Regions from separate parts of the Streptomyces sp. x-19 genome, predicted to be linked through region 1. Evidence: riboswitches for the same ligand, from Rfam matches in the RefSeq annotation. Region 1 holds a riboswitch; each other region holds the start of a gene.
What was found. Region 1 has a riboswitch for cyclic di-AMP ahead of ACLJT4_RS37845 (M23 family metallopeptidase). Riboswitches for the same ligand answer to the same signal wherever they lie in the genome.

Region 1 (7,743 bases):
CGGCAGCACCCGGGGGCGTTGGGGGCGCAGTCCTTCGGTGAGGCAGGCGTCGTAGGCCAGGAGGGCCAGCGATTCGGAGTTGCCCAGGATGGCGATGCGCGGGCCGGCCGGCAGTGGCTGGGCGGCCAGCACCAGGCCGGCGTCGATGAGTTCGGTGACGGTGTCGACGCGGATCACGCCGGCCTGGCGCATCAGGGCGGCGACGGTGCTGTCCGGGACGCGGACGGTGGGGACGGCGTGGCCCAGGGGGGCGGTGCCGTGGTGTCGGGCCCCCTTGGCGACCACCACGGGTTTCACGGCGGCGGTGCGGCGGGCCAGCCGGGCGAACTTCCGGGGGTTGCCGATGGACTCCAGGTAGAGGATCGCGACGTCGGTGTGCGGGTCGTCGTACCAGAACTGGAGGAGGTCGTTGCCGGAGACGTCGGCGCGGTTGCCGGTCGAGACGAAGGTGGAGATGCCGGCGATGCCGCCGTCGCCGGGGCCGCGCTCGTGGAGACCGCTGAGCAGCGCGATGCCGATCGCGCCGGACTGGGTGAACAGGCCGATCCGGCCGGAGCCGGGCATCTGGGGGGCGAACGAGGCGTTCAGCCGGACGTCGGGGGCGGTGTTGATCAGACCGAAGGCGTTGGGGCCGATGAGGCGCATGCCGTAGGAGCGGGCCTGCTGGAGCAGCGCGCGCTGCCGCTCGCGGCCGTCGGTACCGGCCTCGGCGTAGCCGGAGGAGAGGACCAGTACTCCTTGGACGCCGTGTTCGCCGCAGTCGCGGACGACGTCGGGGACGGCGTCCGCGGGGACGGCGATCACCGCCAGGTCGACCGGCTCGCGGATGTCGCGCAGCGTGCGGGCGGCGGGGACGCCCTCGGGCTCCAGACGGCGCAGGTCCTCGGGGAAGGCGTGGTTGACGGCGTGCACCCGGCCGGTGAAACCGGCGTCGAGGATGTTGCGCAGGGCGGTGCGGCCGACGCCGCCGGGGGCGCGTCCGGTGCCGACGACGGCGATCGAGCCGGGTGCGAGCAGCCGCTGGACGGAGCGTGCCTCGGCGCGCTGCTCGCGGCCGCGCATCACGGCCAAGGACTGCTCGGTCGGTTCGAGGTCGAATTCGAGGCGGACGACGCCGTCCTCGAAGGTGCGCTTCTGGGTGTAGCCCGCGTCCGTGAACACCTTGATCATTTTGGTGTTGGCGGGCAGCACCTCGGCGGCGAACCTACGGATGCCGCGTTCCCGGGCGACGGCGGCGATGTGTTCCAGGAGGGCGGAGGCGACGCCGCGGCCCTGGTGGGCGTCCTGGACCAGGAAGGCGACCTCGGCCTGGTCGTCCTCCGGGCTCTTGGCGGGCAGCCCGCGGGCGTCGATCCGGTCGTAGCGGACGGTGGCGATGAACTCGCCGCCCACGGTGGCGGCCAGGCCGACCCGGTCGACGTAGTCGTGGTGGGTGAACCGGTGGACGTCCCGGTCCGACAGCCGCGGATACGGCGCGAAGAAGCGGTAGTACTTCGATTCGTCCGAGACCTGCTCGTAGAAGGAGACCAACCGCTCGGCGTCGGCCGGCGTGATGGGCCGGATGCGCGCCGTCCCGCCGTCGCGCAGCACCACGTCGGCTTCCCAGTGGGACGGGTACGCGTGATCCGGCGGCGTCTGCATGCGGACAGCGTACGGCGGGGCACCGACAACCGGCTCGACGTGCGTACGCTCGATTTCCCGGGCCCACCGCAGCGGGTCCGAGGGCCTGGAAAGAGGGCCGCAAGGCGGTCGGGAACCGGGACGAAGGGCTGCGGGACCACTCCTGGCAGCGTGCGAGAATGGTCTAGACAACAGTCACGACTTTGAAGGGCAACACCATGGCTGAGCGCCGCGTCAATGTCGGTTGGGCCGAGGGCCTGCACGCCCGCCCCGCGTCGATCTTCGTCCGAGCGGCCACCGCCTCCGGCGTCCCGATGACGATCTCCAAGGCCGGCGGCAACCCCGTCAACGCCGCCTCCATGCTCGCGGTCCTGGGCCTGGGCGCCCAGGGCGGCGAGGAGATCGTGCTGGCTTCCGACGCGGACGGCGCCGAGGCCGCGCTCGACCGCCTGGCGAAGCTGGTCGCGGAGGGTCTCGAGGAGCTCCCCGAGACCGTCTGAGGAGCACCGGGGCCACCCGCCCCTCCTTCCCTTCTCCTGATGCGGCCCCACCGCGGCAACCGGGACGTCCGGCTGCTGCGGCGGGGTCGTTTTCTGTTGCACGGCGGCGGAGGCCCGACCCTCGTTCGATTCCCCGCGTAAAGAATCAACCGGCCGGGCGAGCCATCTCCTCGCGCACGGAAATGACTCACCGGCCCGCGAACAGTGCCCGGCACGTTCCCGATACCGAGATTCGGAAATCAGCGCGGCCGCGCTCGAACTTGTCCGTCCCCTTTCGCGCCGCCTCTCCATTCCCGAACTTCCCGCTCTCGCGCACCGGCCATTCCCGAGGACATCGGCACATTCCTGCCACTCCCCTTTTATATACGGGGTGATTGTTAAGCGCGGGCGCGTGCCGTGTTGACGGGCCGTTTCGCCTCGCTCACAGCGGGAGCGGCGCGCCGCAGCCGGTACACGGGCCGGGACCGCTCGATGTGCGCCGCCATAAGGGCGCGCGCCCGCTCCGCGTCACCACGGACCACGGCGTCCAGCACGGCGCCGTGCTCGTCCCAGGAGGCGGAGGGGCGGGCGGGCGGCTCCACGACGTACATCCAGTCGATCTTGCGCCGCAGCTGCATGAGCAGGGCGCCGAGGCTGGGGCTGCCGGCGGCCTGGGCGAGCGTTTCGTGGAACCAGGCGTCCAGTTGGTGCAGGTCCGCGGGGTGGCCGTACCGGACCCGCTCACGACCGAGTCGCACCAGGCCGCGCAACACCTTGAGGTGGGCGGCGCTGCGGCGGGCGGCCGCGCGGGCGGCGCCCAGCGGCTCCAGGGCGGCCCGGATGTCGAGGAGGTCGACGGCCTCCCGTTCGGTGAGTTCGGCGACGCAGGCACCCGCGTGCAGGCGCGTGGTGACGAATCCTTCGGACTGGAGGGTGCGCAGCGCTTCCCGCACCGGGACCCGGGAAACGCCGTACCGCGTGGCGAGAACGTCCTCGATCAGCCGGCTTCCCGGCACGAGCGCTCCCGAGACGATGTCGTCGCGGATTGCCGTGCACACCGCATGCGCGGAAATGTGACCTCGCATCGTCTGCGCCTCCACCGTAATCGCCGGAAACCGCCGCCGTTCGACGGCTTTCCCCGACTGTATTCGACCGGCGCGCTTTTCCTCTCGCGAGGTCGAGAATTCATGGGCGCTTTTCGGACGGCGGACGGGACGCCATTCGGGCGGCGGGTCGATGGCTATGTGGAAGCGCCCGCGCGGCCAGGGGGAGGGCCACCCGCCCTGGGGCAACAGCAGAGCCCCGGCTCACCAGGTGGTGGGCCGGGGCTCCGGGGGACGGTACTGCGGCGGAGAGGTTCGCGGTCGGATCAGACGCTGACGCCGTGCGCGCGGAGGTAGGCGATCGGGTCGATGTCCGAGCCGTAGTCGGGGCCGGTCCGGGCCTCGAAGTGGAGGTGCGGGCCGGTGGTGTTGCCGGTGTTGCCGGAGAGGGCGATCTGCTCGCCCCGGGTGACGGACTGGCCGACCGTCACCCCGATCGACGAAAGGTGACCGTATTGGGTGTACGTGCCGTCGTTCATCCGGATCACGATGTTGTTGCCGTACGCGCCGCCCCAGCCGGCTTCGACGACGGTGCCGGCGCCCACGGCGTGGACCGACGTGCCAGAGGCGGCGTGGAAGTCGATGCCGGTGTGGCTACCGGAGGACCACAGTCCGCTGGACGCCTTGTACCCGGTGGAGACGTAGGAGCCGGTGACGGGGGCGACGAAGGTGTTGAGGAGCTTGCGCTCGGCCTCGCGAGCGGCGCGCACCTTGGCCGCGCGCTCCTCGTCCGCCTTCTTCTTCGCCTCGTCGGCCTTCTTCTTCGCCGCGTCGGCCAGCCGGACGGCCTCGGCCTCGGCCTTCGCGCGGGCCGCGGAGGCTTCGGCGGCCGCCTGCTGCGCGTCGGCCTGCGCCTCGATCCGGCCGGCGAGTTCATCGCCCATCACGACCGCCTGCTGGAGGCCGGTGTCATGCGGGGCCGACTCGTCCGTCGCGGCCAGGGCGGGCGACGCGACGGAGGCGACGACACCGGAGGCCGCGAGGGTGGCTATGCCGGCGAGGTTGCGGGTGGTGCGAGCGGTGCGGCTCGCACGGCGGTGCTTCCCGGTGGCACGGGTGAACGCCATGTACTGGCTGGTCCTTTCCTTCCCTCTCGCCTACCGGGTTAGCTGACGGGTTCGGAGCAGGAAGGTCTCCTACGGGCTCCTCCGGAGAGGGGTCCGATTCACCCCAAGGGACGGTTGGGTCCCCGGCTCCCCTGGCTCGCGCCGTACGGGGACTCGGCGATGGCTGTCCGGTGCCACTGTCGTGGCGGACTTGTGACGAACAGCCGGACCGACGCTAATCGGGACAACTTTCAATCGGCAAACAGAACCGGATTTTTGTGCGCCACGCCACACGCGAATCGGGCAACCGACGCAACCGACCGGCCGCCATCGCCCCATCACGTCGGCGGCTGACCGGAGCCGCAGGTTCCGGACCGGTGGTCCCACGGGCGCACGAACGAAGCGGCCCCCGTGGCAAGTGACCGCCACGGGAGCCGCTTTGTCGAGGACTGACGAGGCGTTGGATGACGCCCCGTCACAGGAGGGGTCAGCCGCTGACGACCGTCACCTCTCCGATGCCCAGCGCCTTGACCGGCTCGACGATCTGCGCTGCGTCACCGACCAGGACCGTCACCAACCGGTCCACCGGGAAGGCGTTGACGACCGCGGCGGTCGCCTCGACCGTGCCGGTCTCCGCGAGCCGGACGTACAGCTGCGCCTGGTAGTCGTCGGGGAGCTGCTGCTCCACCTGGTCGGCCAGCGTGCCGGCGACGGCGGCAGAGGTCTCGTACTTCAGCGGCGCGACGCCGACGAGGTTCTGCACGGCGACGTCGCGCTCGGCGTCCGTCAACCCCTCGGCGGCGAGAGTGCGCAGCACCGTCCACAGATCCTGGAGCGCCGGCCCGGTGGAGGCGGTGTCCACCGACCCGCTAATGGCGAGCATGGCGGCGCCGGACGCGCCCTCCGGGGAGGACGGCGCCGAGGAGCGCAGGACCTGCCCGAAGGCGCGCACGCCGTAGGTGTAGCCCTTCTCCTCGCGCAGCACCCGGTCCAGACGGGAGGTGAGGGTGCCGCCGAGGCAGTACGTGCCGAGCACCTGGGCGGGCCACACCCGGTCGTGCCGGTCCGCGCCGATCCGGCCGATGAGCAGTTGGGTCTGGACGGCACCGGGGCGGTCGACGATCACGACGCGGCCGGTGTCGTCCGCGACGACCGGGGACGGCTTCTGCGGCTCGGCGGTGGAACCCGTCCAAGCGCCCAGGGTGTCGGCCAGCGCGGCGTCCAGGTCGACGCCGGTGAAGTCACCGACGATGACGGCGGTGCCGGTGGCGGGGCGGATGTGCGCGTCGTAGAAGGCGCGGACGGCGGCCGCGTCGATCCGGGCGACGGTCTCCTCGGTGCCCTGACGGGGCCGGGACATCCGGGAGGTGGCCGGGAAGAGCTCCTTGGACAGCGCCATCGCGGCCCGCCGGGCGGGGTTGGCGAGCTCGTGCGGGATCTCGTCGAGGCGGTTGCCGACCAGCCGCTCGACCTCCCCGTCCGGGAAGGCGGGGGCACGCAGCGCGTCGGCGAGCAGGCCCAGCGCGCGCGGCAACCGGGACGCCGGGACCTCCAGGGAGACCCGTACGCCGGGGTGGTCGGCGTGCGCGTCCAGGGTGGCGCCGCAACGCTCCAGCTCGGCGGCGAACTCCTCGGCGGTGTGCTTGTCGGTGCCCTCGGACAGGGCCCGGGACATGATCGTGGCGACGCCGTCGAGGCCCTCGGGCTCGGCCTCCAGCGGGGCGACGAGGTTGATCTCCACGGCGACGACCTGCTGGCCGGGGCGGTGGCTCGTCAGGAGGGTCAGCCCGTTGGGCAGCTGGCTGCGCTCGGGAGCCGGGAAGGCCCACGGCTTGGCGGCACCACTGCGCGGCTGCGGGTGGAACTCCATGGTGCTCACGGGGGTGGTGGCGTCGGTCACTTGGCCGCCTCCTCTTCCTCGGTGCCGGCGGCGTCGGTCTGCGCGGTGGGCTCGTAGACGAGCGCGGCGCGGTTGTCGGGGCGCAGCCGGGCCTTGGCGACCGCCTGCACCTCCAGCGGGGAGATCTCCAGGACGCGCTGGACGGCGGTCAGCGCGAGCTGCGGGTCGCCGAACAGGACGGCGAAGCGGCACAGTTCGTCGGCGCGGCCGCTGACCGTGGCGAGCCGGTCCAACCACTCGCGCTCCAGCTGGGCCTGGGCGCGCTCCATCTCCTCCGGGGTGGGCCCCTCTTCGGCGAAGCGGGCCAGCTCCTCGTCGACGGCCGCCTCGATGGCGGGCACCTCCACGCCACCGGACGCCTTGACGTCCAGCCACCCGAGCGAGGGCGCGCCGGCCAGCCGGAGCAGGCCGAAGCCAGCGGCGACGGCGCTGCGGTCGCGCCGCACCAGGCGGTTGTAGAGCCGGGAGGACTCGCCGCCGCCCAGGATGGTGAGGGCGAGGTCGGCGGCGTCGGCCTCACGGGTGCCGTCATGCGGGAGACGGTACGCGGCCATCAGGGCGCGGGAGGGGACCTCCTCCGCCACCACGGTGCGAAGCTGCTCGCCGATGGTCTCGGGCAGGCTGCCGTCGCGCGGCGGCTGCTTGCCGTCGTGCGAGGGGATCGAGCCGAAGTACTTCTCCACCCAGGCCAGCGTCTGCTCGGGGTCGATGTCGCCCACGATGGACAGGACCGCGTTGTTGGGCGCGTAGTAGGTACGGAAGAAGGACCGCGCGTCCTCCAGGGAGGCGGCGTCGAGGTCGGCCATCGACCCGATGGGGGTGTGGTGGTACGGGTGGCCGTCCGGGTAGGCCATCGCCGTCAGCTTCTCGAACGCCGTGCCGTAGGGGACGTTGTCGTAGCGCTGGCGGCGCTCGTTCTTGACGACGTCGCGCTGGTTCTCCAGGGACTCTTCGTCGAGCGCGGCCAACAGCGAGCCCATCCGGTCCGCCTCCAGCCAGAGCGCGAGCTCCAGCTCGTGGGCGGGCATGGTCTCGAAGTAGTTGGTGCGCTCGAAGCTCGTGGTGCCGTTGAGCGAACCGCCGGCGCCCTGGACGAGCTCGAAGTGGCCGTTGCCCTTCACCTGCGCGGACCCCTGGAACATCAGGTGCTCGAAGAGGTGAGCCAGGCCGGTGCGGCCCTTGACCTCGTGGCGCGAGCCGACGTCGTACCACAGGCAGACGGCCGCCACCGGCGTCAGGTGGTCTTCGGAGAGCACCACGCGCAGGCCGTTGGCCAGCCGGTGCTCGGTTGCTGTCAGGCCGCCGGAGCCGGCTTCTTCAGTGGCCGTGTGACCCATGGGCATGTACGTCCCTTCGATCCGCTTGCGAGGAAGTTCTGTCACTGTATGCAACCGCGCCGGCATCTGGCGAAGTTCCCGTGAGGAAGGCCCCGAACGTGCGCCGCGCTCCACGGCGGGGCGGGAAGGGGGGAGTCGTGGTGAGCGTTGTCAGTGGGGCGGTCCACAATGGTCCGCGTCAGACTCATCAGACTCGCCGGTCGGTCCACCGGCCGGCCGGTCAACGTGGATCCCAGCGTTGGTCCGAAGCGTTGACCC
Region 2 (7,743 bases), on a different contig from region 1:
GCTGCGGGCCCCGGAGCGCCTCCGGGGCGCGCCTGCGGTCCGGTCGTGGGGTGCGCGCCGTGCGCGGCTTCGTTCATGCGGCCCAGCGTCCCGCCGGGATCATCGATCGGTCCAACGCATAGTTTTCATCGCATCGATCGTGGAACGCGATCGATGGCGCGGGGCGGCGGGTGCCTACGATCGCGCGCATGGAGCTCCAGCAGATGCGGTATGTCGTCGCGGTCGCCGAGACCGGTGGGTTCACCCGGGCCGCGGAGCGCTGCCACGTGGTGCAGTCCGCCCTCAGTCACCAGATCGCCCGGTTGGAGAAGGACCTGGGGGCGCGGCTCTTCGACCGGACCAGTCGCAGCGTGCGGCTGACCGCCGCCGGGGAGGCGTTCCTCCCGGTCGCCCGGCAGGCGTTGCAGGCCGCGGAGCGGGCCCGAGCGGAGGTGGAGGCGGTCACCGGGGAGGTGCGCGGGCGGCTGGCGGTGGGGGCGATCTCCACCGTGGGGGCGGTGGACCTGGCCCGGGAGCTGGGCGCGTTCCGCACGAAGTACCCGAAGGTGCGGATCAGTCTCCAGATGGAGATGAGCGATCCGCTGATCGAGCGGGTGCGGGCGGGCGTGCTGGACGTGGCGTTCGTCGGGCTGGTGCCCGGGGCGCGCGCGGTCGGCGTGCGGGAGGAGGTGCTGGCGCGCGGGGAACTGGTCGCGGTGGTGCCGCCGGAGCACCCGTTGGCCCGGCGGGAGTGGACGACGCTGGCACGGGTCGCGCGGGAGACCTTCGTCGACTACGCGGAGGGCTCGGCGGCGCGGCGCCAGCGGGAGGAGGCGTTCCGGGCGGCGGGGCTGACGACGCAGGTGGCGTTCGAGGTGACCACGGTCGAGTTCCTGGCGGAGCTGGTCCGGGCCGGGCTCGGCATCGGCATGGTGCCGGAGGTGTCCGCGCGGAAGCTGACCGGGCTGCACCTCGTGCGGGTGCGGCCGGCGCCGGTGCGGACCGAGCGGGTGGTGTGGAGCGGGTTGGGGCCGTCGCCGGCCGCGGCGGCGTTCCTGGCGGGGCTGGGCGTCCAGACGGGGTGACCTGCTGTGTTGCGTGGGGCGGGTGCGGCACCGGTTACGGTCGAGAGGTGCAGCAGACGTCCGACGCCCGCCAGGAGAACCGGTCCGACTCCCACCCGGAGGCCCGGCCCGAAGCCCGTCCGGCGGGTGATCCGCCCACCGGCTGTCCGGTCGCCGCGTCCCCGGCCGCCGCCGGCCCGACCCCCGCCCTCTTCTCCTGGGAGTTCGCCGCCGATCCCTATCCGGCGTACGCCTGGCTGCGCGAGCACGCGCCGGTGCACCGGACCCGGCTGCCCAGCGGCGTCGAGGCGTGGCTGGTCACGCGTTACCCGGACGCCCGGCAGGCGCTGGCCGACGCCCGGCTGTCGAAGAACCCGGTGCACCACTCCGAGGCCGCGCACGGAAAGGGCAAGACCGGCATTCCGGGCGAACGCGGCGCCAACCTGATGACGCACCTGCTGAACATCGACCCGCCGGACCACACCCGGCTGCGCCGCCTGGTCTCCAAGGCGTTCACCCCGCGCCGGGTCGCCGCGTTCGCGCCGCGCATACAGGAGCTGACCGACCGGCTGATCGACGCCATGATCGAAAAGCAGCACGGCGCACAGCGGGGGAGCGCGGACCTGATCCACGAGTTCGCGTTCCCGCTGCCGATCTACGCGATCTGCGACCTGCTCGGCGTCCCGCCCGAGGACCAGGACGACTTCCGGGACTGGGCCGGCATGATGATCCGGCACGGCGGTGGGCCGCGCGGCGGCGTCGCCCGGTCGGTGAAGAAGATGCGGGCGTACCTGGCCGAGCTGATCCACCGCAAGCGGGCCGACCTCGGCGACGACCTGATCTCCGGGCTGATCCGGGCCTCCGACCACGGCGAGCACCTCACGGAGAACGAGGCCGCGGCGATGGCCTTCATCCTGCTCTTCGCCGGCTTCGAGACCACCGTCAACCTCATCGGCAACGGCGCCTACACCCTGCTCCGCCACCCCGCCCAGCGCGAACTGCTCCAGAAGTCGCTCGCGGTCGGCGACACCGAACTGCTCGGCACCGCCGTCGAGGAACTGCTCCGCTACGACGGACCCGTGGAGCTGGCCACCTGGCGGTACGCGACCCGCGCGCTGACGCTCGGCGGGCAGCGGATCGCCGAGGGGGACCCGGTGCTGGTGGTGCTGGCCGCCGCCGACCGGGATCCGGCGCGGTTCGACGAGCCGGACGTGCTCGACCTCACCCGGCGTGACAACCCACACCTGGGCTACGGGCACGGCATCCACTACTGCCTCGGTGCCCCGCTGGCCCGGCTGGAAGGGCAGACCGCGTTGGCGACCCTGCTGACCCGCCTGCCGGACTTCCGACTTGCGGTGGAACCGGATGATTTGCGCTGGCGTGGCGGGCTCATCATGCGCGGACTGCGCACCCTGCCGGTGGAGTTCACGCCCGAGCCGTCCTGACCGGGCGCCATCCCGTAATTGACACTTCGTCAGCTGCGTAACCATTGCGTGATCTCCGCTACACCGGCTTGTGACTGCCCGTGACCCCGGTTACCTTTCCACCGACGATCGGGGCCGGCCCCGGGATGCCGCCCGGTGTCCCCGCCGACACCGGTCCGACAACTCAACCGCCGCGCGAAAGGCAACCGCATGCGTTCCGGGAACGGCCGACACCGTCGCCCCAGACAAGCACCGGCCATCTTTGTCACGGCAGGAGTGACCGGCGCGGGCCTGGCCCTCCCGCTGTTCACCGCGGGCGGCGCCCACGCGGCCGACGCGTCCACCTGGGACCGCGTCGCGCAGTGCGAGAGCGGCGGGGTGTGGAGCTCCGCCACCGGCAACGGCTTCTACGGCGGCCTCCAGCTCACCCAGGAGATGTGGGACGACTACGGCGGCTCCGCCTACGCCTCCCGCCCCGACCTCGCCAGCCGCGCCCAGCAGATAGCCGTGGCCGAGGCGATCCTCGACGACCGGGGCCCGGACGCCTTCCCCAGCTGCGCGGTGAAGGCCGGGCTGACCAAGGGGGGCCGCAAGCCCGCCGTCGACCCCGGCGCCACCACCCGGCCCGCGCCCCGCCCGACCCACGGCCACACCGGCACCGGCGACCCCTCCGACGCGGCCGGGGACCAGGGCGAGGCAGGTCCGGGCAGCAAGACCCCCGCACCGTCCGACGGTGACTCCGCCGGTTCCGGCACCGGCACCGACGCGGGTGCCGACGCCGGCACCGACGCCCCGGACGCGCCCCCGGCGACCCCGGACCCGACGGACTCCCCGTCCGCCACCCCCGCCCCGTCCGACTCCGCGACGCCGGGCGACTCCCCGTCGGGCACGCCGTCCGACCCGGCGGACCCCAGCACCCCCACGTCCCCGTCCGGCTCCACCGGCTCCACCGGCCCCGACCGGCCCGCCGAGCCCGGCACGCCGCCCGCCGCCGGCAAGCACCGCGGCACGCCGGACGACGGCGCGGCCCCCGCGGAGGACCGGGACGGCGGCAGCGGCCGGCACGCCTCGCGCGGCGGGGAGACGCCCCGCACGCCCCCGGCGGAGACCGGCAGCTACCGCGTGCGCGTCGGTGACAACCTGTCAGCCATCGCGGACCGCCATGACCTGCCGGGCGGCTGGCCCGCGCTCTACCACCGCAACCAGGGCGTCATCGGCGCCGACGCGGACCTCATCCACCCCGGCCAGTTGCTCGATCTCGGCCGGACAGAGGGGTAGTTACCGGCAGTTCGTCGTTTTTCGCGGCGTTCCGTAAAAGTGAGATATGGCTCTCGTTGCGGGGGGCGGACCCCGGTTCGCCCCCCGTTCTCATACCGGTGCCGACCTGCGGAAATGACCACCGCGATGATCAAAAACGGTCAACTTGGTTCAGAAGATGGGGTTTGAACACCAACGGGATTACTGATTACGGTCAGGACCGCTCGCCAAAGCGGGCCCTTCGATCGCACGCCGAGTCCTGCCGGCGGTCGGAGTCGACGACGCGCAAGCGCCGAAGGCAGGAGCGGGGGACCCAAGGTAAGTGCCGGCCCCGCCCGTGAAGACGGGTCAGCCGGCTTGGGGTGAAGTCGCGTGTCCAGTACACGCGGCCGGGCAGCTCACACGGCCCGAACCCGACAGCTCACCTCGTAGGCGTCGGTGAGAAAACGAACGCACGATGCTGATCAACAAGGGCAAGCACCGCCGCAGCTCCAAGGCCGTCCGCGTCGCCACCCTGGCCGGTGTCGCCGGCGCCGCCGTCGCCGTCCCGCTGATGGGTGCCACCTCCGCTTCCGCCGCCTCCGTCGCGACCTGGGACAAGGTCGCCCAGTGCGAGTCCGGCGGCAACTGGTCGATCAACACCGGTAACGGCTACTACGGTGGCCTGCAGTTCTCGAACTCCAGCTGGGCCGCCGCCGGTGGCACCCAGTACGCGGCCCGCGCCGACCTGGCCACCAAGTCCCAGCAGATCGCCGCCGCCGAGAAGCTCCTCGCCATCCAGGGCCCGGGTGCCTGGTCCTGCGCCGGCGCCGGCAACCTGACCTCCGGTGGCCCGGCCGCCAACGTCGACCCGTCCGGCGGCGCCACCGTCAAGAAGAGCCAGGGCGCCTCCGAGGCCCGCAAGCAGACCGAGGGCACCACCAAGAAGTCCGCCCCGGTCCGCGAGAAGGCCGAGAAGGCCCAGCCGGCCCCGCAGCAGTCGCAGCGCTCCGGCGACACCTACACCGTCAAGGCCGGCGACACCCTCGCCAAGATCGCCAAGGCGCACGGCACCCACTGGAAGGCGCTCTACGCCGCCAACAAGTCCGTCGTCGGCGGCAACCCCAACCTCATCTTCCCGGGCCAGAAGCTCAGCATCTGAGCCGTCCCGGTTGCCCGAGAGAGCTGCCCCGCCGCGGCGCGTACCCCCGAGCGCGCCACGGCGGGGCTTCTCCGTTCCCGGGCCCCGGAAACCCGCCGTGGTCCGGCCGCCCCGCCCGGATTGACCGCGGCGCCCGTCCTGACGTGCACCGATCGCCGGGCCTCGCCGACGGCCCGGCGCGACGTTCCCCGCTCAGCGAACATTGCCCGTAAACCTCCCGTGAACTGGGCTTTTAGCCTGCTTGTTGGGGTTTTTCGTCCCACGGAGCGGGCCACAGGCGAGCGGATCCGTCCGGGGCCGTTAGGCTCATGCCGAGAACTCCAGACACCCACGAAGGAGACAACGTGCCGTCCATCGACGTCGTCGTAGCCCGCGAAATTCTCGACTCGCGAGGTAATCCCACGGTCGAGGTCGAGGTCGGCCTCGACGACGGCAGCACCGGCCGTGCCGCTGTGCCGTCCGGCGCCTCCACCGGCGCCTTCGAGGCCGTCGAGCTCCGGGACGGCGACCCCAACCGCTACCTCGGCAAGGGCGTGGAGAAGGCCGTCCTCGCCGTCATCGAGCAGATCGGCCCGGAGCTCGTCGGCTACGACGCGACCGAGCAGCGGCTGATCGACCAGGCGATGCTCGACCTGGACGCCACCGACAACAAGGGCTCGCTGGGCGCCAACGCCATCCTCGGCGTCTCCCTCGCCGTCGCGCACGCCGCCTCCGAGGCCAGCGACCTGCCGCTGTTCCGCTACCTCGGTGGCCCGAACGCGCACGTGCTGCCCGTCCCGATGATGAACATCCTGAACGGCGGCTCGCACGCCGACTCCAACGTGGACATCCAGGAGTTCATGATCGCGCCGATCGGCGCGGAGTCCTTCTCCGAGGCGCTGCGCTGGGGCGCCGAGGTCTACCACACCCTCAAGAAGGTGCTGAAGGCCAAGGGCCTGGCCACCGGCCTCGGCGACGAGGGCGGCTTCGCCCCCAACCTCGGCTCCAACCGCGAGGCCCTGGACCTGATCCTCGAAGCCATCAAGGAAGCCGGCTACGCCCCCGGCCAGGACATCGCGCTCGCGATGGACGCCGCCGCCTCCGAGTTCTACAAGGACGGCAAGTACCAGTTCGAGGGCAAGGAGCGCTCGGCCGCCGAGATGACCGAGTACTACGAGGAGCTCGTGGCGGCCTACCCGCTGGTCTCCATCGAGGACCCGCTCTTCGAGGACGACTGGGCCGGCTGGAAGGTCATCAACGACAAGCTCGGCTCCAAGGTGCAGCTCGTCGGCGACGACCTCTTCGTCACCAACCCCGAGCGCCTGGCCCGCGGCATCGAGGAGGGCTCCGCCAACGCCCTCCTGGTCAAGGTCAACCAGATCGGTTCGCTGACCGAGGCCCTGGACGCCGTCGAGCTGGCCCAGCGCAACGGCCTCAAGTGCATGATGTCGCACCGCTCCGGCGAGACCGAGGACGTCACCATCGCCGACCTCGCCGTCGCCACCAACTGCGGCCAGATCAAGACCGGCGCCCCGGCCCGCTCCGAGCGCGTCGCCAAGTACAACCAGCTGCTGCGCATCGAGGAGATCCTCGACGACGCCGCGGTGTACGCGGGCCGTTCCGCCTTCCCGCGCTTCAAGGGCTGACCACGCCCTGACGCCGTCGGCGCCCCGCGCCCGCACGGCAAGCAGCACCGCACCGTCCGGCCGCGCCCCCGCGGGTCCGCCCCAGGACCCGACGAGGGGCACGGCCGGGGCGAAGCACACCGTCCCCGGCACCGGTCCCGTACCGTTGCCGGGGACGTACGTCATGACGACCGCCGTGACGACGTCGGGACGGACGGAAGCTGAAGGGGAGGCGAGGCGACGTGCCCGCGGACCGGTTCTCCACCGCGACCCGGCTCAAGGCGCTCGGCGAACAGGCCGCCGCCCGTGTCCACCGCGCCAAGCGGCGCCCCCGCCGCAACCGCCTCACCGGCCGCGCCGCCCTGTTGGCGCTGGTGATGTGTTCGCTGGTGGTCGCCCTCGCCTACCCCATGCGGCAGTACATCTCCCAGCGCTCGGACATCGCCGACCAGCGCCGCAAGGCCCAGGACGCCGCCGCCGCGCTCGACCGGCTGCGCGACGAGAAGGCCCGCTGGCAGGACCCGGCGTACGTCCGGCAGCAGGCCCGCCGCCACCTCCACTACGTCATGCCGGGCGAGACCGGATACGTCGTCCAGGACGGCTCCGGCGTCCGCGCCGCCCCCAAGGAGGCCAAGGCGGCCCAGCGCCCCTGGTACGACAAGCTCTGGAGCGATGTCGACGCCGCCGACACCGCTGACGCCGCGGGACCCGCCGCCACGATCGGGCGGTAGCCCCCGACGGCCACGACCGGCGAGACTGTACGCGCGGGCCCGCACGCGGTCGCGCGGGACGCCACCGGTCTCCCGCCGCCGCCCGGCCCCGCCGCCACCCACCTCCGGCCCTGACCGAAAGCGCACATGGACACCCCCCCGCCCCAGACCGAGCCCACCGAGCCCACCGCCGCGGACATCGCCGCCTTCAAGGACCAGCTCGGCCGCCCGCCGCGCGGCCTGCGCACCATCGCGCACCGCTGCCCGTGCGGGCAGCCGGACGTCGTGGAGACCGCACCGCGCCTGGAGGACGGCACCCCCTTCCCCACGCTCTACTACCTCACCTGCCCGCGGGCCGCGTCCGCGATCGGCACGTTGGAGGCCAACGGCGTGATGAAGGAGATGACCGAGCGACTGGCGAACGACCCCGAACTGGCCGCCGCCTACCGCGCGGCCCACGAGGACTACATCCGTCGGCGGGACGCCATCGAGGTGCTCCAGGGCTTCCCGAGCGCGGGCGGGATGCCCGACCGGGTCAAGTGCCTGCACGTGCTCGTCGGCCAC
Region 3 (7,743 bases), on a different contig from region 1:
ATCGACTGACGTCATCATGCGCTGATACTCTCACATCAGTCAAAGCTGACACCAGTACGCGCTGATCTGTCAGCCCCTTGAAAGGGTTCTCGTGACCGCATCCCCTCCGTCCGGCCTGCCCGACGAACGGCTGGCCACCGATGCGGCGCGCCTCGCGCCGCACGGGCGCCGGGCGGGGCCCTGCCTCGGGCGCTGTTCGCGCGCAGCCGCAAAGACCTGCCAGGCCACTGGCCTCCCGTCCGCACCATCCGCTTCGTGAAGGAAGAACTCATGCCCTCCGCGCCGCTCGCCTCCGTGCTCTTCGTCTGCGTCCACAACGCCGGCCGCTCGCAGATGGCCGCCGGATTCCTCGCCCACCTCGCAGGCGACCGCATCGAGGTCCGCTCCGCCGGCTCGCTACCCGCCGACCAGGTCAACCCGGCCGCCGTCGAGGCGATGGAGGAGGTCGGTATCGACATCGCCGACCAGCAGCCCAAGGTCCTGACGGCCGAGGCCGTCCAGGCGTCCGACTACGTCATCACCATGGGCTGCGGCGACGCCTGCCCGATCTTCCCCGGCAAGAAGTACCTCGACTGGGCCCTGGAGGACCCGGCCGGCCAGGGCGTCGAGGCCGTCCGCCCGATCCGCGACGAGATCAAGACCCGCATCGAGGACCTGATCGCCGAGATCGACGCAGGGGCCGGCAAGTGACCACCGAGATCTACGGGAGGCAGCGACCACGCTGGCGATCGGCGGCGAGAGTCGCATTTCCCTCCGTGGCCTGCGCCGGTCGCATTGGGTCTCCCACCCCCCTCTCCGGCTGCGGCATCCAGCCCCACCAGGCCACGGAGTCAGCACCCCATGCGTGAGCGGTGCGTGAGCGGACGTCGTGGCACAGTGCGATCCGCACCGGATCGCCCACCATGACACACCTGCACCGACTGGGAAAAAAGGACTGCTGGAGTCCTGGTGGGACCGGTCATCACGGTCCCACCAGGACTTTTAATCCATTGGTTCAGGGTTCGAGCCCCTGATGGCCCACCAGGTGGAGCATGCGGTGCTCCGACGGAGAGTGGCGCCCCGACCGGTACGACGGTCGGGGCGCCGCTCGTTGTGCGTGCGGGGTGCTCCCGGGGCGGTGCCGGAACCCGGTGGGGAGGACCCTTGGGGGGCGGGTCGGCCCCGGCCCGTTCCTACCCCGTTCGGCGCAGGAGGACTCGCCGGGCGGCGCGGTGCCGGCAAGCCTTGAACCGGCAGTGCCTCGGGGATCGCGTGCGGTCAGGACGCACCCGGCGGGCGTGGCGCGTGGCTGGCAGGCGCGTGCCACGTACCCGGCAACGGCGCTGCGCTGGGACCCGGCGGGTGCGCGGCCGGGCGGACCGGGGCGCGGACGGATCCGGAGTCGGACCGGGGCGTGCGGGCGGAGCACGGCGGTGCCGTGACCCGCACCGGGCGCCACCGGGCGGGCGGACTGGGAAGAGGCCGGTGCGGATGGTGCGAGGCGGCGGGAACCGCACGGCCGACGAGGAACGGCGGGCGCGCCGCAACCAGATGTCCTCGTGGGGGCGGCCGTTGGCGCGCTGGCTCCCCGCCGTCCTCATCGGCGGCGGCGTGCTCTTCGACCTCGTGACGCCGCCCCAGTACACCGCGGCCCCGTTCCTCTCCGCCGCCCCCTTGGTCGCCGCCCCGCTGTACTCCCTGCGGGCCACCGCCGGCACCGCCCTGGCCGCCGTCGTCACCGAGGTCCTGCTCGCCACGTACCACGGGGCCGAGGACTACTACCAGTCCGCCACCGAGGCGATCACGGTCGTCGTGGTGGCCCTGATGGCGCTCGGCATCAACCGGGTCGTCCGGCGCAGCGACGCCCGGCTCGCCTCCGTGCGCGACGTCTCCGAGGCCGCCCAACGGGCCGTGCTGCCGGCGCCCCCCGACACCCTCGCCGGCCTGGCGGTCGCCGCCCGCTACGTGGGTGCCCGGGCCGGTGCCCGCATCGGCGGTGACCTGCACGCCATCCAGGACACCCCGCACGGCGTGCGGATGATCGTCGGCGACGTCCGGGGCAAGGGGCTGGAGGCCGTCGAGGCCGCGGTCGTCGTGGTCGGGGCCTTCCGCGAGGCGGCGGAGCAGGAGGCCACCTTGGAGGCGGTGGCGAGCCGGCTGGAACGGGCGATCGAACGGGAGGGCGGGCGCCGCGCCGGCCTCGACCAGGACGAGGGCTTCACCACGGCCGTCCTGGCGGAGGTCCCCGCCGGGAACCAGTCCGTGCTGCGCATCCTCAACCGCGGCCACCCGTCCCCCCTGCTGCTCACCCCGGACGGCGGCCTACGGGAGCTGCCCCCGCACACGGCGGCGCTGCCGCTGGGACTGGGCGACGTGGCCGGGTGGCCCGACCGCGCGGACGAGACGTTCTTCCCCGCCGGGGCGCTGCTGCTGCTGTTCACCGACGGGGTGACCGAGGCCCGCGACCGGGCCGGGCGGTTCTACGACCCGTGCGCCCGGTTGCGCGGCAGCCAATTCAGCGGCCCCGGGGACCTGTTGGACGTGGTGGTCGAGGACGTCGCCCGGCACACCGGCGGGGGCCCCGCCGACGACATGGCCCTGTTGGCGGTCCAGCGGCCCCTGGAGGCGTAGCGCGGGGCGTCGGTGAACGGGCGGGGTGGCCGGGTTACGGCAGCGGCGGACGCAACCAGTGCACGCTCTGGCCGTGCGGCCCCGTCAGGGCCACCGGGCGCTCGTCCAGGGCGAGGGTCAGCGACATCGGGTCCCCCGGCCCGAGGGACCGGTGCTCCGGCGCGGTGATCCACGGCAGCACGCCGTGGTGCTCCTGGGAGATCCAGTGACCCGGGCCGTCCCGTTCGGCCAGCACCGACCGGACGAGCCCGGCGAACTCCTCGCGCCGGGCCGGCGGGAGGTAGTGCAGCACCGCGCTGTGGAAGACGACGAGCGTCGCCCCGGCCGGTACCCGGGCGGCCAGCGCCGGCAGTTCGTCGATCAGGTCGCCGCGCACCACCGTGGGCCGCGGCGACGCCCGGACCGCCTCGACGGCCGCCGTGAGCCGTGCCGACCGGGCCTCGTCGCCGGGCCACACCAGGGCGTGCAGCCAACGCAGGTCGTCCGGCGACCCGACCGGGTCGAGCGGTTCCAGGTCGATGCCACCGCGCCAGACGACCTCGGGCCGCGCGCCGGGCGGCACCGTCGCGCCGTCGTCCCAGGGCGCGACCCCACTGGTGCGGCAGGTGAAGGCGACCGGGCCGTCCGGGGCGCCGGCCTCGACCGGCTCCCCGTGGGGGCTGGGAGGTCCGTCGGGGACGTACCGGTAGCGGTACCGGTCGGGGTGCAGGCACAGCCCCGCCGACGTCCCGACCTCCAGGAGGGCCAGCGGCTGCGGCAGACGGGCCAGCAGCGGCAGTAACGCGGCGCAGCGGGCCGGCTCGTTGGTCTGGGTCGCGCGCCGCATGATCACCGCGCGGACCTCGTCCCAGTGCCGGACCGTCCACTCGCGCCACCGCCCGTACGCCGCCTCGCCGCGCGGCCCCGACTCGGCGTGCGGGCCGTCCAGGTAGCGCACCGCGGCGAGCAGCAGGTTCGGCTGCTGCTTGTTCCCCGAGGGCAGCGAACGGGCCAGCAGTTCGCAGATCTCGTCGTCCTGGCCGATCCGGGCGGAGAGTTCCTCGTGCGCGTCGGACCGGCCCCGCGCCTCGTGCCAGGAGAACTCCCGGTACCGAACCGCCACGTCCCGTGGGGTGTTGACGGTGCTTCCGGTGTTCGCGACGTTGACGACCATGAGGCGACGTTACCGCCCTCACGTTCCGTAACTGCGGGGCGTCCCTCCGCATAACGACTGGTGCACAATCGCCGCGAGATCGTTTGGCGATGCCGCGCCAACTCGCCCTGTTTGCGGTCAGACTGGGGGCAAAAGTCCACGCCAGAGCTTCTTCGGGGGGCTTGCGGAACCCCCGCGGATTCGTGGGAACGCTTGGATTTCCCGCACCGTCTCTATTACTGTCCGATAACGGAGCGCGGTCGTCCCAGCCGTCGCCAATGGCGGCACCGCGCGCCGACGCCGAATCCTGCACGCGCTGTTCCCGCACCTCCAGAACGACCCTTGAGCCACCCGCCCGAGCCAGCTTTCCGCACGGCGCGACCCCCGTCCTCGACCCGAGTCGGGTCGCCCGGATCGGCCGGTTCCGGGGGTCCTGTCGGATCCGCCTGGAATTGCAGGGAATTGAGTAGAGGGAACCGGGGAACCACCACCTTGGGGTGAATCGGGCGCCTCTCGCCAGGGGGTGCCGGTAGGAGACCTTCCTGCTCCGAACCCGTCAGCTAACCCGGTAGGCGAGAAGGAAGGAAAGGAGTGCGCCCCCGTGGCGTCCAACAGGCCCGCCCCCCATGCTCCGTCCGCGTACGGCCTCGGTGGTCCCGCCGACTTCGGTGGCCCGGTCGGCTTCGGCGGCCCCGCCGGCTTCACCGTTCCCACGACCGTCGGTGACCCCGCCGGCGTTCCCGCCCCCACTGCCGTGAGCGGCCCCGACGACGTCAGCGCATTCGCCGCTGTCGATGGCCCGACCGACGGCGGAGCTCCCGCTGGAGCGCCCCAAGACCCCTCGCCGTACGGCCAGTTTCCGGGGCAGCGGTCCCCCGGTGAGGTGTTCTCCCACGACCTGCTGACGCCGGAGCCTTCGCCCCAGGGCGCGCCGGGCGGCGCCGAGCCGTCGGCCGGCCCCGCCGGTGCGGACGCCGGCGACGGATGGCCGCCGGCCGACGAGTCGGACGCCGGCGACGCATCGGCCCGCCCGGTCCGCGGCAAGCACCGGGTGGCCAAGCAGCGCAGCGGCGGGCTGGCGCGCGGCGGCACGGTGCTGGGCGTCGGCGTGATCGCGGCGGTCGGCGCGAGCGGGGTGGCCGCGGCCGAGGACCGGCCGCCGGTGCCGATATCGGTGCCGGACCCCGGTGGCGTGGTCGACGACGCCACCGGGGCCCTCCAGGACGCCGGCCCCCGCACGGCCGACGCCGGTGCCGCGCCCGTCGCGACGCCCGCCGGCACGGACTCCGCAACGACGGCCTCCGCCCCCGCGGTCGGCCCCGCCGCGTCCCGTCCGCAGGGCGACGACGCCACCGCGGGCGGCGCACCGGGCGCGGGGCCGGCCGAGGCGCTGCGCCACCGCATCCTCCAGCAGGCCGACGGCCGACCGGGGGCCGCGGAGGCCGAGACCGGCAGCGATGCGGACGCCGGACCGGACGCCGGCCCGGCGGACGAAGCAGCGCCCGACGCGGCATCCGGAACGGCACCCGAGGCGGCGGCCGAGCCGGCTGCGCCCGCGTCGCGGGCCCGCCCGGCGGCGTCGGACGACCGGCCCGCCGACGGGGCGGGGACCGCCGTCGCCCCGGTCTCCTCGTACACCCTCACCACCGGCTTCGGGCAGGCCGGCGACCGTTGGGCCGCGGACCACACCGGACAGGACTTCGCGGCCCCGACCGGCACGCTGGTCAGGGCGGTGCACGACGGCACCCTCACCCAGGCGGGCTGGGCCGGCGGCTACGGCTACCGCATCGTCCTCACCCTCGACGACGGCACGCAGCTCTGGTTCTGCCACCTGTCCTCGATGGTCAAGACGACGGGGCGGGTGCACGCGGGCGACGTCATCGGCCGGGTCGGCGCCACCGGGAACGCCACCACGCCCCACCTCCACCTGGAGGTCCGCCCGGACGCCGGCGCCCCGACGGACCCGCTGCCCTGGTTGCGCGACCGCGGGGTCACGGTCTGACGGGCGCACGGAGCCGGAGCCGGCCGCCCGGCCGCGGGGGAACGACTCCCCGCGGTCGGGCGGGTGCGGAGGGAACAACTCCGCGTACCCGGGCGTTGGCACGGAGCATGACCGTGACACACGCCCAGAGCTCCGCCCCCACGCCCAAGTCGCTCGGTTCGCTGTCCGTCTCCCCGCTCTGCCTCGGAGGCAACGTCTTCGGCTGGACCGCCGACGAGGCCGAGTCCTTCGCCGTGCTCGACGCCTACGTCGCCGGCGGCGGCAACTTCATCGACACCGCCGACGTCTACTCCGCCTGGGTGCCGGGCAACAAGGGCGGCGAGTCCGAAACCGTCCTCGGCAACTGGCTGGCCGCCCGCGGCAACCGCGACGACGTCGTGATCGCCACCAAGGTCGGTGTCCACCCCGACCTCAAGGGCCTGTCCGCCGCCACCATCAAGACCGCCGTCGACCTGTCCCTGACCCGGCTGCGCACGGACCACATCGACCTCTACTACACCCACTACGACGACGAATCGGTCGAGGTGGGCGAGTTCCTGACCGCCCTCGACGACCTCGTGCGCGCGGGCAAGGTCCGGGAGATCGCCGCGTCCAACATCTCCGCGCGGCGCCTGCAGGAGTCGCTGGACTTCTCCGCCCGCGAGGGCGTGGCCCGCTACGTGGCCCTCCAGCCGCACTACAACCTGGTCTCCCGCGACACCTACGAGGGCGAACTCGCCGACGTCGCCGCCCGCAACGGCGTGGCCGCCGTCCCGTACTACGCGCTCGCCTCCGGCTTCCTGACCGGCAAGTACCGCCCCGGCAGCAGCGTCGACAGCGCCCGCGCCGGCAAGGCCGCCGAATACCTGGAGACCGACCGCGGCCGCCGCGTCCTGCAGGCCCTCGACACCGTCGCCGCGGCCCACGACGCCGAGCCGTCCACCGTCGCCCTCGCCTGGCTCGCCGCCCAGCCCACCGTGGCGGCGCCCATCGCCAGCGCCCGCACCCTGGCGCAGCTCCCGGCCCTGCTGGCCGTCACCGAGCTCAGCCTCACCGACGTCGAACTGGCCCTCCTCACGGAGGCGTCGGCCTGACGCGAGGCGGATGCGGTGCGGCGGGCCGGTACGGCGCCGCACACCGCACGGTGCGGGGCGCACCCAGCCGCGCCCCGCACCGTCCGCCGCACCCGGCGCAGCCGTGCCGACCAGGCGTGGCCGGCCGTCAGCCGCGCCGGTCCGCCACCGCCCACGAGGCCAGCGCGACGCCGCCCGCCACCGCGAAGACCGAAGGCCACGCCCCGATCTTCTTGGCCAGCGGGTGCGACCCCGCGAACGCCGCCACGTAGGCGCCGCTCAGCGCCGCGGCCGCCTTCGTGCCGGCCTTCTGCTGCCAGCCGCGGGCGGCCACCGCACCGGCCGCCGCCAGCGCCACCCCGCCCAACGGCCGCTTCTTGGTCCACCGGGCCACGCCGTAACCGCCCACCAGACCGGTGGCCGCCACCACACTCGTCGGTATCCCAGCCATCGCAGAATCCTCCCTTTCACGGACAACTCCCACGAGCCTACGCGCGGCCGGCGCGGTGCCCGGAAGCACCGTCAGGCGTGGCGATCAGCGCTGGTCACCGGCGCGCTGGCCGGGTGCGCCGGTGCCGCACGCCCACGCCTGGAGCAGCGCCGGCCCCGCCCACGTCCGGTACTGCCACAGCAGCTCCAGCAGTTCGCGCTCCCGCGCGGCGAAGTCCGGGGACGGGCCCGCCAGGTGGGCGCGGCGGCGGTGGAAGGAGAGGGCGGTGGCCAGGGTGGTGTAGGCGGTGACGGCGCGGGCGGCGGCCGGGCCGTGGGTCCGGCGGGCCAGGTCGCGGGCCAGGGCGCGGGTCCGCAGCGAGGCGAGCGCGGTCGGCTCGGGCGGAGCGAGCCACCCGGCGGCGGTGTACGGGGCGAGGTAGATGCGCACGGACAGCAACTCCTGCCGGCGGGCCCACAGCGCCAGCCAGGTCAGGGTCAGCAGCACCGGCACCATG

Region 2: it holds a riboswitch for cyclic di-AMP, as region 1 does, so the genes downstream of both, ACLJT4_RS37520 (transglycosylase family protein) here and ACLJT4_RS37845 (M23 family metallopeptidase) in region 1, are expected to answer to the same signal.
Region 3: it holds a riboswitch for cyclic di-AMP, as region 1 does, so the genes downstream of both, ACLJT4_RS40225 (peptidoglycan DD-metalloendopeptidase family protein) here and ACLJT4_RS37845 (M23 family metallopeptidase) in region 1, are expected to answer to the same signal.

The regions. Positions count from the first base shown of each region.
Region 1 is NZ_JAJPWK010000032.1:21,655-29,397, reverse strand. Features, by position in the region: gene ACLJT4_RS37860 (GNAT family N-acetyltransferase) at 1-1,641, opposite strand, end outside; gene ACLJT4_RS37855 (HPr family phosphocarrier protein) at 1,839-2,120, shown strand; gene ACLJT4_RS37850 (GntR family transcriptional regulator) at 2,498-3,184, opposite strand; gene ACLJT4_RS37845 (M23 family metallopeptidase) at 3,469-4,269, opposite strand; cyclic di-AMP (ydaO/yuaA leader) riboswitch at 4,282-4,438, opposite strand; gene ACLJT4_RS37840 (M16 family metallopeptidase) at 4,736-6,118, opposite strand; gene ACLJT4_RS37835 (M16 family metallopeptidase) at 6,145-7,485, opposite strand.
Region 2 is NZ_JAJPWK010000031.1:16,746-24,488, forward strand. Features, by position in the region: gene ACLJT4_RS37500 (MFS transporter) at 1-77, opposite strand, end outside; gene ACLJT4_RS37505 (LysR family transcriptional regulator) at 189-1,064, shown strand; gene ACLJT4_RS37510 (cytochrome P450 family protein) at 1,112-2,488, shown strand; gene ACLJT4_RS37515 (transglycosylase family protein) at 2,744-3,745, shown strand; cyclic di-AMP (ydaO/yuaA leader) riboswitch at 4,005-4,174, shown strand; gene ACLJT4_RS37520 (transglycosylase family protein) at 4,182-4,865, shown strand; gene eno (phosphopyruvate hydratase) at 5,174-6,490, shown strand; gene ACLJT4_RS37530 (FtsB family cell division protein) at 6,712-7,200, shown strand; gene ACLJT4_RS37535 (DUF501 domain-containing protein) at 7,327-7,743, shown strand, end outside.
Region 3 is NZ_JAJPWK010000042.1:17,106-24,848, reverse strand. Features, by position in the region: gene ACLJT4_RS40245 (ArsR/SmtB family transcription factor) at 1-18, opposite strand, end outside; gene ACLJT4_RS40240 (arsenate reductase ArsC) at 271-690, shown strand; gene ACLJT4_RS40235 (PP2C family protein-serine/threonine phosphatase) at 1,471-2,610, shown strand; gene ACLJT4_RS40230 (DUF2332 domain-containing protein) at 2,645-3,763, opposite strand; cyclic di-AMP (ydaO/yuaA leader) riboswitch at 4,176-4,332, shown strand; gene ACLJT4_RS40225 (peptidoglycan DD-metalloendopeptidase family protein) at 4,344-5,744, shown strand; gene ACLJT4_RS40220 (aldo/keto reductase) at 5,852-6,817, shown strand; gene ACLJT4_RS40215 (hypothetical protein) at 6,945-7,247, opposite strand; gene ACLJT4_RS40210 (PrsW family intramembrane metalloprotease) at 7,332-7,743, opposite strand, start outside.